Regions from separate parts of the Micromonospora sp. CA-248089 genome, predicted to be linked through region 1. Evidence: riboswitches for the same ligand, from Rfam matches in the RefSeq annotation. Region 1 holds a riboswitch; the other holds the start of a gene.
What was found. A riboswitch is a leader RNA that binds a small molecule or an ion and turns the genes downstream of it on or off. The one in region 1 is predicted to bind ZMP and ZTP.
Positions count from the first base shown of each region.

Region 2: another riboswitch for ZMP and ZTP. It lies ahead of ACQP26_RS17065 (glycine hydroxymethyltransferase); the one in region 1 lies ahead of ACQP26_RS15770 (bifunctional 5,10-methylenetetrahydrofolate dehydrogenase/5,10-methenyltetrahydrofolate cyclohydrolase).

Region 1 is NZ_CP192016.1:3,314,068-3,321,365, reverse strand. Features, by position in the region: gene ACQP26_RS15805 (chorismate-binding protein) at 1-652, shown strand, start outside; gene pip (prolyl aminopeptidase) at 756-1,706, opposite strand; gene ACQP26_RS15795 (MarR family winged helix-turn-helix transcriptional regulator) at 1,755-2,252, shown strand; gene def (peptide deformylase) at 2,274-2,783, shown strand; gene ACQP26_RS15785 (GNAT family N-acetyltransferase) at 2,763-3,566, opposite strand; gene ACQP26_RS15780 (sulfite exporter TauE/SafE family protein) at 3,551-4,270, opposite strand; gene ACQP26_RS15775 (endonuclease/exonuclease/phosphatase family protein) at 4,499-5,278, shown strand; gene ACQP26_RS15770 (bifunctional 5,10-methylenetetrahydrofolate dehydrogenase/5,10-methenyltetrahydrofolate cyclohydrolase) at 5,283-6,149, opposite strand; ZMP/ZTP riboswitch at 6,163-6,244, opposite strand.
Region 2 is NZ_CP192016.1:3,578,279-3,585,576, forward strand. Features, by position in the region: gene ACQP26_RS17040 (histidine phosphatase family protein) at 123-854, shown strand; gene ACQP26_RS17045 (NAD(P)H-hydrate dehydratase) at 838-1,701, shown strand; gene ACQP26_RS17050 (S8 family peptidase) at 1,850-3,334, shown strand; gene ACQP26_RS17055 (hemerythrin domain-containing protein) at 3,441-3,941, shown strand; gene ACQP26_RS17060 (SDR family NAD(P)-dependent oxidoreductase) at 4,007-4,813, opposite strand; ZMP/ZTP riboswitch at 4,919-5,008, shown strand; gene ACQP26_RS17065 (glycine hydroxymethyltransferase) at 5,027-6,463, shown strand; gene ACQP26_RS17070 (hypothetical protein) at 6,530-6,781, opposite strand; gene ACQP26_RS17075 (PLP-dependent aminotransferase family protein) at 6,809-7,298, opposite strand, start outside.

The DNA.
Region 1 (7,298 bases):
GGCCCGCCTCGCCGCGCTACCCGGCGCCCGCTACGGCGGCACCCTGCACGGCCCCGGCTGGGCGCTCGGCTGCGCCTCCCCGGAGACCCTCATCGCCGTCGAGCACGGCCGGCTGGTCACCCGCCCGATCAAGGGCACCCGCCCGGCCACCGCCGCCGGACGCCGCGACCTGCTCGCCTCGGCCAAGGAACGCGCCGAGCACGTCATGATCGTCGACCTGGAACGCAACGACCTGGCCCGGGTGGCCCGTACCGGCTCGGTGCGCGTCGACGAGCTGTTCGCCGTACGCCGCTGGTGTGACCTGTGGCAGGCGGAGTCGACGGTGTCGGCGGCGCCCGCCGACGGCCTGGGCCTGGCCGACCTGCTGCGCGCGGTGTGCCCCGGCGGGTCGGTCACCGGCGCACCCAAACACGCCGCCCTGGCCCGCATCGCCGCGCTGGAGCCCGTCGGACGCGGCGCGAGCATGGGCGCGCTCGGCTGGGTCGGCCCCGACCGCCTCGACCTGGGCCTGACCATCCGCACCGCCGCCGCCGACGGTGACCTGCTGCACCTGTGGGCCGGCGGCGGCATCACCTGGGACAGCGACCCGGCCGCCGAGGTCGCCGAGGCCGCCGCCAAGGCCGCCCCGATCCGCGCCCTGCTCGCCGGCTGACGGGCTGTCCGGCGGCTCGGCCTCCGCGGCGGCGGCCCGGGCGCTGGCGGGCGCGCGCGGCGGCTCGGGAGCTCGCGGGCCGGTGGCGGCCGCGTGCGGCGGCTCAGCCGGCGGCGGCGAAGGAGTCCAGGGCGGCGACCACGCGCTCGCTCATGCCGTGCCCGCCGCCGTGGCCGCCGGACTCCACGATCTCCAGCCGCGCGTCCGGCCAGTCCCGGGTCAGCTGCCAGGCGATGTCCGGCGGGCCGCTGACGTCCAGCCGTCCCTGCACCAGCACCCCCGGAATGCCGGCGAGGCGGCCCGCGTCGCGCAGCAGCTGCCCGTCGGGCAGGAAACCCCGGTTGGCGAAGTAGTGCGTCACCAGTCGGGTGAACCCGTACCGGAAGACCGGGTCGGCGAACCGGGGGCTCGGCGCGTAGCCGCCGGCCAGGGACACGTGCACGTCCTCCCAGTCGCACCAGTCCCGCGCCGCCTGGTCCCGCACGCCCGGGTCCGGGTCGGCGACCAGCCGGGCGTACGCGGCGGACAGGTCGCCGTCGTGGTCGGCCTCGGGCGCGCCGTCGCGGAACCGCGCCCACTCCTGCGGGAAGACCCGGCCCATGTCCCGGGTCACCCACTCGATCTCGCGGGTGGTGTTGGCGACCACGCTGAACAGCACCAGCGCGCTGACGCGATCCGGGTGCCGCTGCGCGTACGCCAGGGCAAGGGACGACCCCCACGACGCGCCGCACAGCAGCCACCTGTCGATCCCCAGGTGTACGCGCAGCGCCTCCATGTCGGCCAGCAGATGCGCGGTGGTGTTCACCGACAGGTCGGTGGCCGGATCCGACGCCGGGGGAGTGCTGCGCCCGCAGCCACGCTGGTCGAACAGCACGATCCGGTAGGCGGCCGGGTCGAACAGCCGCCGCCAGGACGCGCCCGCCCCGGAGCCGGGCCCGCCGTGCACCACGAGCGCCGGCCGCCCGTCCGGGTTGCCGCACGTCTCCCAGTACACGCGCTGCCCGTCGCCGGCGTCCAACATGCCGTGCGCGTACGGCTCGATCGGTGGATACATCAGTGGCCTCCTCGAGTCAGATACAACAGCGCTGTTACATTAGTGGACGTGACCGCCCCCGACCGCGACGCCCTCGGCACCCTGCTACGCCACGTCCTGGACGTCCTCGACGGCGACGTCGCCGCCGTCCACGACCGGCTCGGCCTCACCGACTACCGGCCCCGCTACTCACCAGTCGTGCGCGCGCTCGTCGCCGACGGCCCGCTGCCCATCCGCGACCTCGCCGCCCGCGTCGGCGTCACCCACTCCGCCGCCAGCCAGACCGTCGCCCAGATGCGCCGCGCCGGCCTCGTCGACCTGCGCCCCGGCACCGACGCCCGCCACCGCATCGTCACCCTCACCGACCGCGCCCGCGCCCTGCTGCCCGCCGTCGAAACCGAATGGGCCGCCACCACCGCCGCCGTACGCCACCTCGACACCGAACTGCCCGTGCCGCTCGCCGACGAGCTGTACGCCGTCCTCGACGCCCTGCGCCGCCGCCCCCTGCGCGACCGCATCGCCGACACCGGACTCCTCGACACCCCACCGGACACCCGGAACCGGTAAGCAACGGATAGCCTTCCGGACATGACTATGCGCCCCATCCGGATCATCGGCGACCCCGTGCTGCGCACCCCCAGCGAACCCGTCACCGCCTTCGACGCCGAACTGCGCGCCCTCGTCACCGACCTGATGGACACGCTGCTCGGCGCACCCGGCCGCGCCGGCGTCGCCGCACCCCAGATCGGCGTCAACGCCCAGGTGTTCGTCTACGACGCCGACGGCCACCGCGGCCACATGGTCAACCCCACCCTGGAGGTGTCCGACGAACTCCAGGACGACGAGGAAGGCTGCCTGTCCATCCCCGGCCTGTACTTCCCGACCCCCCGCGCGCTGCACGCCACCGTCCACGGCTACGACCAGCACGGCGAACCGCTCACCGTCACCGGCAGCGGCTTCCTCGCCCGCGCCCTGCAACACGAGACCGACCACCTGCGCGGACGCCTCTACGTCGACACCCTGCGCGGCGACACCCGCCGCCGCGCCCTGCGCGAGATCCGCGCCGGCCGATTCGACTCACCCAGCCGCGGCCGCTGACGTCAACGCGCACTCGGTGAACCCGGCCACCCGGGAGAACCCCAGCCGCTCGTACAGCCGCACCGCCGCCGCGTTGTCCGCCCGCACGTTCAACGTCACGTGATCCACCGACGCGCGCAGCCGGGCGCACAACGCCGCCACCACACCCGCACCCAGACCCCGGCCCCGCACATCCGGATGCGTCGTCACGTTCCCCAGCGCCGCCACCCGCCAGCGCGGCGAGAACACGTGCACCCCCGCCACCGCCACCAGCCGGCCCCGCTCCCGCACGCCCACGTACTGGCCCGTCTCCAGCATCCGCGCATCGAACCAGTTCCCCGGATACGCCAACGCGTACAACCCGGAAAGCTCCGCCGCGTCCGCCGGACCCAACGGCTCACCCACCGCCGGCACCGCCGCCAGCCGCCCCGGATCCGTCAGCACCATCCGGTGATGCGCCGCCGCCTCCGACACCACGAACCAGCGCGACACCACCGCCTCCAGCCCGGGGGACAGGTGCGCCCACATCCGCGCCGGGAACACCGGCGCCGCCTCCGCCAGCAACCCCGCCAGATCCGCCACCCGATCCGGCGCCGCGAACGCCAGCAACGTCGGCAACTCCACCCCGTGATACAGCAGCACCACCTGGTCGTCACGCCGGAACCACGACGTGCACGGCCAGAAGAAGTCGTCCAGATCACCCAACTGGTACGCGTGCAGCACCGGATCCCGGCCCAGCAGACCCGCCAGCACCGCCCGGTCGTGCTCCGCCCGCACCGCCACCGCGATCAGCCCGCCATCCACTGGTCGTAACCCAGCCGGGCCACCAGCGCCAGCACCACCACCAGCAGCACCACCCGCACGAACCCGGCACCCCGCCGCAACGCCATCCGCGCGCCCACCGCCGCCCCCACCACGTTGCACACCGCCATCGCCGCGCCCAACGCCCACCACACGTGCCCGGTCAACCCGAACACCACAAGCGCACCCAGATTCGTGCCCGCGTTCACGACCTTCGCCATCGCCGAGGCGTGCACGAAATCCGAACCCAGAATCGCCGTGAACGCCAGCACCAGAAACGTCCCCGTACCCGGCCCGATCAACCCGTCGTACAGGGCGATCCCCACACCGGCCACCGCCACCGCCACCACCACCCGCTTCGGGGTCCGCCGCTGCGGCGACGCCACCACACCCAGCGACGGCCGCGCCAGCACGAACACCGCCACCGCCACCAGCACCACGAGCACCACCGGCCGGTACGCGCTACCCGGCACCGCACCCGCCAACGCCGCACCCAGGCCCGCCGTCAACACCGCCAACCCGGCCGCCGGACCCGCCACCGCCCAATCCAGCTTCGTACGCCGCGCATACGTCACCGCCGCCGTCGACGTACCGAAGATCGCCGCCAGCTTGTTCGTTCCCAACGCCGTCGCCACCGGCACACCCGGCGCCGCCACCAGCAACGCCGGCAACAACAACAGACCGCCGCCACCCACCACCGCGTCCACCCACCCGGCCAGCAGGGCAGCGCTCAGCAACGTCGTCAACGACAGGGCATCCACCGCCGCATTCTGCCCACGCCACCACCAGCCACGACGCCGCCTGTGGCCAGCCTCACCGCCCCCGGCGACGCCGCAACCACACCCCCACCGACCCCACCGCCACGAACACCAGCATCGAACAGCACAACAGTTTCAGCACCCGGCAAGACTCCCACGACGACGTAGGGTGTCCAGGTGCGCCTGGCCACCTTCAACCTGCTGCACGGCCGATCCCTCACCGACGGGCTCGTCGACCCCGACCGGCTCACCGCCGCCGTCACCGACCTCGACGCCGACGTCCTCGCCCTGCAGGAAGTCGACCGCGACCAGACCCGCAGCGGCAAACTCGACCTCACCGCGGTGGCCGCCCGCGCCCTGCACGCCGACCACCACCGCTTCGCCGCCGCCGTCGTCGGCACCCCAGGCGAACAGTTCCGCCCCCTCACCCACGACGACGACGGCCACGGCGAACCCCTCTACGGCATCGGCCTCATCAGCCGCCACCCCGTCCGCTCCTGGCAGGTCACCCGGCTGCGCGCCGCCCCCGTCCGCTCACCCATCTACGCACCCGGTCCCGGCGGCGGACTCGTCCTGCTCCGCGACGAACCCCGCGTCGTTCTCGCCGCCGTCCTCGACACCCCCCACGGCCCGCTCACCGTCGCCGCCACCCACCTGTCCTTCGTGCCTGGCTGGAACGTCTGGCAGCTACGCCGCGTCGTCCGCGTCCTGCGCACCCTGCCCGCACCCCGGATCCTGCTCGGCGACCTCAACCTGCCCGCCGGGCCCGCCGCCGCGATCACCCGCTGGCAGCCCCTCGCGCGGCGCCCCACCTACCCGGCCGGACAACCCCGCGTCCAACTCGACCACATCCTCGCCGACCGGCACGCCCTCGACCGGCTACCGGCCGTCACCGCCGTCCACACCCCGCTGGCCACCATCTCCGACCACCGGCCCCTCGTCGTCGACCTCGGCTGACCACTCAGCCCAGACCACTCTGCCGCCGCGCCGCCTCCACCGCGTTACGGAACAACATCGCCACCGTCGTCGGACCCACCCCGCCCACACGCGGCGTGATCGCCCCCGCCACCTCGGCGCACGACTCGTCCACGTCCGGCAGCAGCCGCCGCCCCTCGTACCGCACCCCGCCGCCGACCACCACCGCACCCGGACGCACATGCTCCGGCCGCACGATCCCCGGCACCCCCGCCGCCGCGATCAGGATCTCCGCCCGCCGCGTGTACCGCGGCCAGTCCGCCACCCCCGTGTGCACCACCGTCACCGCCGCGTTCGCCGTCGGCCGCTTCTGCGCCAGCAACATCGCCAACGGCCGCCCCAACGTCGCACCCCGGCCCAGAATCACCACCTCCCGGCCCGCCACCGGCACACCATGGAACGCCAGCAACGCCTCGATCCCCGCCGGCGTACACGGCAACGGACCCGGCAACCCCAACGCCAGCCGGCCCATGTTCACCGGGTGCATCCCGTCCACGTCCTTGTCCGGATCCAGCACCGCCAACGCCCGGTCGTAGTCCAGATGATCCGGAATCGGATACTGCACCAGCACCCCGTGCACCGTGGCGTCCGCGTTGAAATCCGCCAGCACCGCATGCAGATCCGCCTGCGACGCCGACGCCGGCAGATGCACGTGCGGCGACGCGAAACCCAGCTCCGCCGCCTGACGCTGCTTGATCCGGATGTAACCCGCGCTCGCGTCGTCGTCACCCACCAGCACCGTTGCCAGCGCCGGCGTCACCCCCGCCGCACACAGCTCCGCCACCGACGCGGCGACCTCCGACAACACCCGCTCCGCCACCGGAGCACCCGGCAACAACCGCGCAGAAGACATACGACACCTCGCCCGCGGAGGCCCAGGCGGTCGACCCCCACGACGAGCTCCCCGATGGTTCACCCATCCCCGTGCCGCCAGTCGCGTTCCCCCTCAGCCTGCCACAGCCTCCGCCGCCACCGCATCCACCACCGCCTGCCACCCCGGCAACGCCGCCAGCACCGCGTCCGCCCGCCGCCGCCGATCCGCCGCCGACGCCACCCCCAGGTCCGCCAGCACCGCCCCGAACGCCCGCTCCCGCTCCGGCGCCACCGCTCCCAACACCACATGACACCGCGCGTACGTCACCAGCACCCAGAACATCGCCTCCCGATGCCGGCCCGCCGCGATCAGCTCAGCCGCACCGTCGAACACCACCGGCCGGCCCGCCGCACCCAGATCCGCCCCGAACGCGAACCCCTCCCGCGGCAACCGCGACGCCTCGTCGAACACCACCGCCAGCCCGTCCAGGTGCTCCCGCACCCGCGACGCGTCCACACCCGCCCCGCCACCGTCGAGCGTGTCCAGCAACCCCGCATACCGATCCGCGAACCCGAACCGCGACAACACCCGATCCGCCCGCACGTACCGCCGCCGCACCGTCGGATCCGCCAGCCCCGCCACCGCCGGCCACACCGCCAGCAACGAGGTCGGAAACACCCACGCCAGCACCTGCTCCGCCACCGGCGCCGAACCGCCCACCGCCCCCAGCCCGCCCTCGATCCGCCGCCGCACACCCGCACACCGCGCCCGCACCCACACCGGATCCGCGAACCCCGCCGCCACCCGCTCCCGCACCGCACCCAGCCGGCCCGACGGATCCGCGATCACCCCATCGGTACGGAACATCGGCGCGAACACCCACGACCCCAGCACATCCTCCGGGCCGCCCAACTCCTCCCACGTGACCGTGCTGACCTCCAGCAGCACCCCCCGGTGCACGAACTTGCCCACCTTCACACCGGGCTCCCGGCGCACCAGCAACACGTCCACGTCCGACCACACCGGCAGCAGCGCGTCGCCCGGCAACCCCACAGTCGACCCGCTGAACAACGCCCCCTCGATCGACGGATCCGCCCGCATCCGCTCCCGCACCCACCCGACCGCCACCGCACGCGCCGCATCCACCCGCATCCGGCCGATCCTGCCAGCGCACCACCCCTCGCGCCG
Region 2 (7,298 bases), 260 kb from region 1:
CCCGCAGTGTGCGGGGACCATAACCGGCGGCACCGACAGCGTGAGAACCGCTCAGGTGATCAGCAGCCCACATCCGCAGGTCGCACGGTTATCCCCGGTCGAGCCCGGGTACCGGGAGCCGCATGGCGGAGTTGGCATCGCTCTGGATCGTCCGGCACGGCGAGAGCACGGCGAACGTCGCGGCCACGGCGGCCGAGACGTCCGGCGCCGAGCTGATCGACCTCACCCACCGGGACGCCGACGTGCCGCTGTCACCGACCGGCGAGGAGCAGGCGCGGGCGACCGGCCGCTGGCTGGCCGAGCTGCCCGGCTCGCGCCGCCCGGAGGTGGCTGTGGTGTCGCCGTACCTGCGGGCGGTCCGGACGGCCGAGCTGGCGCTGGACGGAACCGGGATCCCGATGAGCGTCGACGAGCGGCTGCGCGACCGGGAACTGGGCATCCTCGACGGGCTCACCGGCCACGGCGTACGGCGGCGCTACCCGGACGAGGCCGACCGGCGTACCCGGCTCGGCAAGTTCTACTACCGCCCGCCCGGCGGCGAGTCCTGGACCGACGTGGCGCTGCGGCTGCGGGCGCTGCTCGGCGACCTGCGCCGCGACCACGACGGGGGCCGGGTGCTGCTGTTCGGCCACGACGCGCTGGTCTTCCTGCTGCGCTACCTGGTGGAGGGGCTCACCGAGGCGGAGCTGATGGCGCTGACCCGCGAACACGTGATCGCCAACTGCTCGGTCACCGGCTGGCACGCCGACGACGCGGGACGGCTCACGCCGGAGGTGTTCAACGACGTCACCCACCTGCACCGGCAGGGGGCGACACCCACCAGGGAGGACGAGGTCCATGCCGAGCCGGTCTGACGTGATCACCCCCGCGCTGCTGCGGGACTGGGCGCTGCCGGTGCCCACCGGCGGCAAGGAGGCGCGCGGCACGGTGCTGGTGGTCGGCGGCTCCCGGTTCACCCCCGGCGCGGTGCTGCTCGCCGGGGTGGCCGCGCTGCGGGCCGGGGCCGGCGTGCTCCAGCTCGCCGCCGCCGAGTCGACAGCGCCGTCGCTGAGCATCCAGGTGCCCGAGGCACTCGTGGTCGGCCTGCCGGAGACCGCCGACGGTGCGGTCCGCGGCGACCCGGGAGACCTGCTCCGTGGCCTGGTCGCCGACGCGGACGTGGTGGCGGTCGGGCCCGGCCTGACCGACATCGAGGCCACCGGGGAGCTGCTGCGCCTGGTCCTGGACGCGGCCGGCCGCCAGACCGCGCTAGTGCTCGACGCGTACGCGCTCGGCGCGCTCAGCCACGCGCCGGACCTGCTGGCCGGGTCCGGCCGCAAGGTGGTGCTCACCCCCAACCTGACCGAGGCCCGGCATCTGCTGGGCCGCGACCCGGGCGACGACCTGGACGCCGAGGCGGTCGAACTGGCCGGCCGGTACGACGCCGTCGTGTCGCTGTACGGGCACATCGCGACACCGGACGGCCGGGCCTGGCGCGAGGAGAGCGGGGACGCCGGGCTGGGCACCTCGGGCAGCGGCGACGTACGTGCCGGGCTGCTCGCGGGCCTGCTCTCCCGGGGCGCCGACCCGGCGCAGGCGGCCTGCTGGGCGGCGTTCGCGCACGCGGTGAGCGGGCAGCGGCTGGTCCCCCGGTACGGGCGGATCGGTTTCCTCGCCCGGGAACTGCTCGACGAGATCCCCTACACGATCGCCACTGTCTGACGGTCCACTCTCCCGCCCGGCGGCACGTGTAACACCCCGCAGGGCGGTGGCGCTGGTCCGGGCGAGGCCGGTACTTCGCCGTGCCTCCGCCCGGACCGCAGCCCGCACCAGGGGTGCGGTCCACCCGCACGAACCCCTGGGAGTCTGTGTGAACAACCTCCGTCGCAAGACACTCGCCGCGGCGTCGGCAGTGACGCTCGGCGCCGGGCTCGCCCTCGTCGGCGGCACGGCGCCGGCCGCGGCCGTCGGACCGGAAACCTCTTACATCGTGCTCGCCCCGCAGGGCAACAGCACCGCCAAGGCCGCCGCCCGGGTGGCCGCCGCCGACGGCACCGTGGTGGCCGCGTACGACAAGATCGGCGTACTGGTCGTGCGCTCGACCGCCCCGGACTTCGCCACCCGGGTGGCGGGCGCCGGTGTCGAGTCGGTCGCCTCCACCGGCGGCCTGGGCACCGCCCTGGACGAGGGCGAGACGGTCGAGGTCCCGGCCGCCGCCGTCGCCGCGGCCGCCGGCGACCCGACCGCCGAGCCGCTCTACGGCCAGCAGTGGGACATGGACATGATCCGCGTCCCGCAGGCGCACGCGGTGACCGGCGGCAGCCCGTCGGTAGTGGTGGGTGTGCTGGACAGCGGCATCTCCAGCAGCCACCCGGACCTGGCGACCCAGATCGCCAAGGACAAGAGCGCCTCCTGTGTGGGCGGCGCGCCGGACACCACCGAGGCCTCCTGGAACCCGACCACCAGCGACCACGGCACCCACGTGGCAGGCACCATCGCCGCCGCGGTGAACGGCGTCGGCGTCACCGGTGTGGCGCCGGGCGTGAAGGTCGCCGCCGTCAAGGTCGTCAACGACGACGGCTACATCTTCCCGGAGGCCGCCGTCTGCGGGTTCATGTGGGCCGCCGAGCACGGCATGCAGCTCACCAACAACAGCTACTACATCGACCCGTGGGAGCTGAACTGCCGCAACGACGCGCGTCAGCGCCCGGTGTGGCAGGCCGTGCAGCGGGCCCTGCGCTACTCGCAGTCCCAGGGCGTGCTGCACGTCGCGTCGGCCGGCAACTCGAACTACGACCTGGCCCACAAGATCACCGACACCGGCAGCCCGAACAACGGCACGCCGGAGGAGCGGGAGAACCTCACCAACGCCTGCCTCGACCTGCCGGCCGAGGCGCCGGGCGTGGTGACCGTCGCCGCCGTCGGCCCGACCGGTGACAAGAGCTACTACTCCTCGTACGGCCAGGGCGTCATCGACGTGACCGCGCCGGGTGGCGACACCCGGTTCCGTACCCAGGGCGCCCGCTCGACGTCGACCGACGGCATCCTGTCCACCACCTTCAACACCGCCACCCGCACCAACGGGTGGGGCTACAAGCAGGGCACCTCGATGTCCGGCCCGCACGCCACCGGCGTCGCGGCGCTGGCGCTGTCCGCGCACCCGGGCATGACGCCGGGTCAGCTCTCCTCGTTCCTCGAGCGCACCGCCGTGGCGAAGTCCTGCCCGTCGGGCGTCTACAACCCGGTGCCGCTGATCCCGGCGGGCCCGAACGCGTACGACGCGACCTGCTCCGGCGGGAAGCGCAACGGGTTCTACGGCGCCGGCGTCGTGGACGCGTACAACGCGGTCAAGTAACCCGATCCGCGTGGACCGGGCCCGGCAGCGATTGCCGGGCCCGGTCTGTTTGTCCTGGTCGGGCGCCGGGTAGGGGGCCATTCGTCAGCCGACTTAGGAGGTAACGGTGTCCACCGACGCGATCGTCCTGCTCAAGGAGGACCACAAAGAGATCCGCCGCCTGTTCAAGGCCTTCCAGGAGGCCGAGGAGGGACCGGCGAGCAAGCGCGGGAAGATCGTCGGGCAGATCCTCGAAGCTCTCACGGTGCACACCTACCTGGAGAACGAGGTGATGTACCCGGAGGTCCGCAAGCTGGTGCCCGACGTCGAGGACGACGTCCTGGAGTCGTACGAGGAGCACCACGTCGCGGACGTGCTCTGCTTCGAGCTGTTCACCATGGACGCCGACGACGAACGCTTCAACGCCAAGACGACGGTGCTGATCGAGAACGTGTCGCACCACATCGAGGAGGAGGAGCAGGAGTGGTTCCCGAAGGTCCGCGAGGCGCTCGGCCGTAACCAGCTCCAGGAGATCGGCCAGCGGATGCTCGACCTGCGGCCGAAGGCGCCGAAGACGCCGACCGCCCCGAAGGCGCTGAAGAAGTCGATGGACGCCGTGGTGGCCTGACACCGGCCCCGGAACGCGAGCGGGACCACCCCTTCCCTCGGGGCGGTCCCGCTCGCGTTCGGGGTTCAGTCGCCCGAGCCGGGCTCGGCCATCTTGCGGTGCTGCTCGGCCTTCAGCCGATCCGGGATGATCTTCCCGGCGGCCACCTGGATCTTGTTGACCAGCGAGCCGGCGGCGACCTTGTGCTCCCCCTTCATCAGCGCCTCGAACGCGTCCTCGGCCACCGTGCGGGGGTCGTCCTTGGGCCCCTTGCCGACTCGGGTGTCCTCCATGTCGGCCCGGTCGAAGAACTCGGTGTCGGTCGGGCCCGGCATCAGCGAGGTGACGGTGACACCGCTGTCCTTCAGCTCGTTGCGCACCCCCTCGGCGAAGGACTGCACGAACGACTTCGAGGCGTTGTAGACCGCCTGGTACGCCCCGGGCATGGTGGCGGCGATCGACGAGGTGAACAGCACCCGCCCGGCGCCCCGGCGGATCATGTCCGGCAGCAGCAGCTTGGCCAGGTGCACGGTCGAGCGGACGTTCAGGTCGATCACGGTCAGCTCGTCGTCCAGGTCGGTGCCACCGACGAAGTCCCCGCCCGCGCCGCGCCCGGCGTTGAGCGCCAGCGCGTCGACCGGGCGCCCCAGGCCGGTCACCTCCCCGGCCAGCCGCCGTACGCCCTCGGGCGTGGCCAGGTCCACCCGGACCGGGTACACCTCCGGGCCGCCGTCGCGCCGCAGGTCGCCGGCCGCCCGCTCGATCGCCGCGTCCTCGGCGGCGACCACCACGTCGTACCCGTGCTCGACGAACTGGACCGCCAGCTCGTACCCGATGCCGCTGGACGCGCCGGTCACCACGGCGAGCGGCCGTCCGGTGCTCGGTGTGGTCATGGTCGTGCCTCCTCTCCCCCGGGCCGGGTCGGGGCCGGCCCTCCCCACGGTGTGCCCCGGGACGGGCGGCCCAACCCCGCAGGTCCGGGCCGGGCCGGTAGGATCGGCACAGGCCGTGACTGGCGCGTGGAGATGGAGCACCATCGGGGAGCGGCCTCGTCATGAGGACGCATGCCGAGCGCCTGGGCCTTCCGCACGTCACCTGGAGGTCGCATGTCGCGCAACGCCGAGTCCACCGCCTTCCGCAGCGCGCTGGAGGTCGTCCGCGGCGTCGAGCCGCGGGTCGCCGACGCCATCGCCGCGGAGCTGGCCGACCAGCGCGAGTCGCTCAAGCTCATCGCCAGCGAGAACTACGCCTCCCCGGCGACGCTGCTGGCGATGGGCAACTGGTTCAGCGACAAGTACGCCGAGGGCACCGTCGGACGCCGGTTCTACGCCGGCTGCCAGAACGTCGACACCGTCGAGGCGCTCGCCGCCGAGCACGCCCGGGAACTGTTCGGCGCGTCCCACGCGTACGTGCAGCCGCACTCGGGCATCGACGCCAACCTGGTCGCGTTCTGGGCGATCCTGGCCGACCGGGTCGAGTCGCCCGCGCTGAAGAAGGCGCAGGCCCGGCAGGTCAACGACCTCACCGAGGCCGACTGGTTCGCGCTGCGCCGCGAGCTGGGCAACCAGCGGATGCTCGGCATGTCGCTGGACGCGGGCGGCCACCTCACCCACGGCTTCCGGCCGAACATCTCCGGCAAGATGTTCGACCAGCGCAGCTACGGCACCGACCCGGCCACCGGCCTGATCGACTACGACCGGGTGGCCGAGGCGGCCCGCGAGTTCAAGCCGCTGATCCTGGTCGCCGGCTACTCCGCGTACCCCCGGAAGGTCAACTTCCGGATCATGCGGGAGATCGCCGACTCGGTCGGCGCCACCTTCATGGTCGACATGGCCCACTTCGCCGGGCTGGTCGCCGGCAAGGTCTTCACCGGCGACTTCGACCCGGTGCCGCACGCCCACATCGTCACCACCACCACGCACAAGTCGCTGCGCGGCCCGCGCGGCGGCATGGTGCTCTGCGGGCCGGAGCTGGCCGACCAGGTCGACCGGGGCTGCCCGATGGTGCTCGGCGGGCCGCTGCCGCACGTGATGGCCGCCAAGGCGGTCGCGCTGGCCGAGGCGCGCCGCCCCGACTTCGCCGACTACGCCCAGCGGATCGTCGACAACGCGCAGGCGCTCGCCGACGGGCTGCTGCGCCGGGGCGCGACGCTGGTCACCGGCGGCACCGACAACCACCTGGTGCTCATCGACGTGTCCGGCTACGGCCTGACCGGCCGGCAGGCCGAGCAGGCGCTGCTGGACTCGGGCATCGTGACCAACCGCAACTCGGTGCCGCAGGACCCGAACGGCGCCTGGTACACCTCCGGCATCCGCATCGGCACCCCGGCGCTGACCACCCGGGGCCTCGGCGCCGCCGAGATGGACGCCACCGCCGAGCTGATCCACACCGTGCTCAGCCAGACCACGCCCGGCACCGGCCCGGACGGCGCGCCGTCGAAGGCGAAGTACGTGCTGGACCCGGCGGTCGCCGAGTCCGTCGGCAAGCAGGCCGCCGACCTGCTCACGCCGTTCCCGCTCTACCCGGCGGTCGACCTGGGCTGAGCGCCCGACCGAACACGAAGCGGCGCCCCGGGAGAACGGTCTCCCGGGGCGCCGGCGGTTCACGGGTCAGTTCAGCGGGCGCTTCAGGTGGTAGCGGTGGACCTCGGTGCTGCCCTGCACGTTGTTCACGTCCTCGGCGGCGGACACCAGTTCCCAGCCCTCCCGGCCGACCCGGTTGAGGTGCGCGATCGCGGTGTCGCCGTACGCGGTCACGTCGGTGCGTGACCCGTCCGGGCCGTACCACACGAACGAGACGTGGAAATTGCGACCCTGACCCTGATACCGACGAACGAGCAACGCGTACTCCCAGGCAACCATTCGTCCATTATCAACAGACGAACGGAGTCAGGAAACACGCACTGTGGCGGAACCCTGACACTGTGGCGTCACCTCGGCCGTCATGGTGTCCGTGACCAGCGCGGCCAGCCGGTCCAGGCCGACATCGATCGACTCCGGTGTGACGGCGCTCACCGACAGCCGCAGCGCGTTCACCGGTGTGCCCGCGTCGTAGAAGTGCGCCATCGGGGTCCAGAGCACGCCGTACTCGCGCGCCGAGCGGTGCAGCAGCGCGTCGTCCACCGCGAACGGCACGCTCACCACCACGAAGAACCCGCCCGCCGGGACGGTCCAGGAGACCGGCCCGCCGGCCGGGAAGCGCCGGGTCAGGCCGTCGACCAGGTGGCGCAGGTTACGGGCGTACGCGGCCCGCTCCCGCACGTTCGCGGCCACCAGCGAGCAGTCGTGTGCCAGCAACGCGCCGCCGATCACCGCCTGGCTGACCGGCGACGTGTTCACGGTGACCATGCTCTTGATCTTCGCGAGGTGGTCGGCGAGC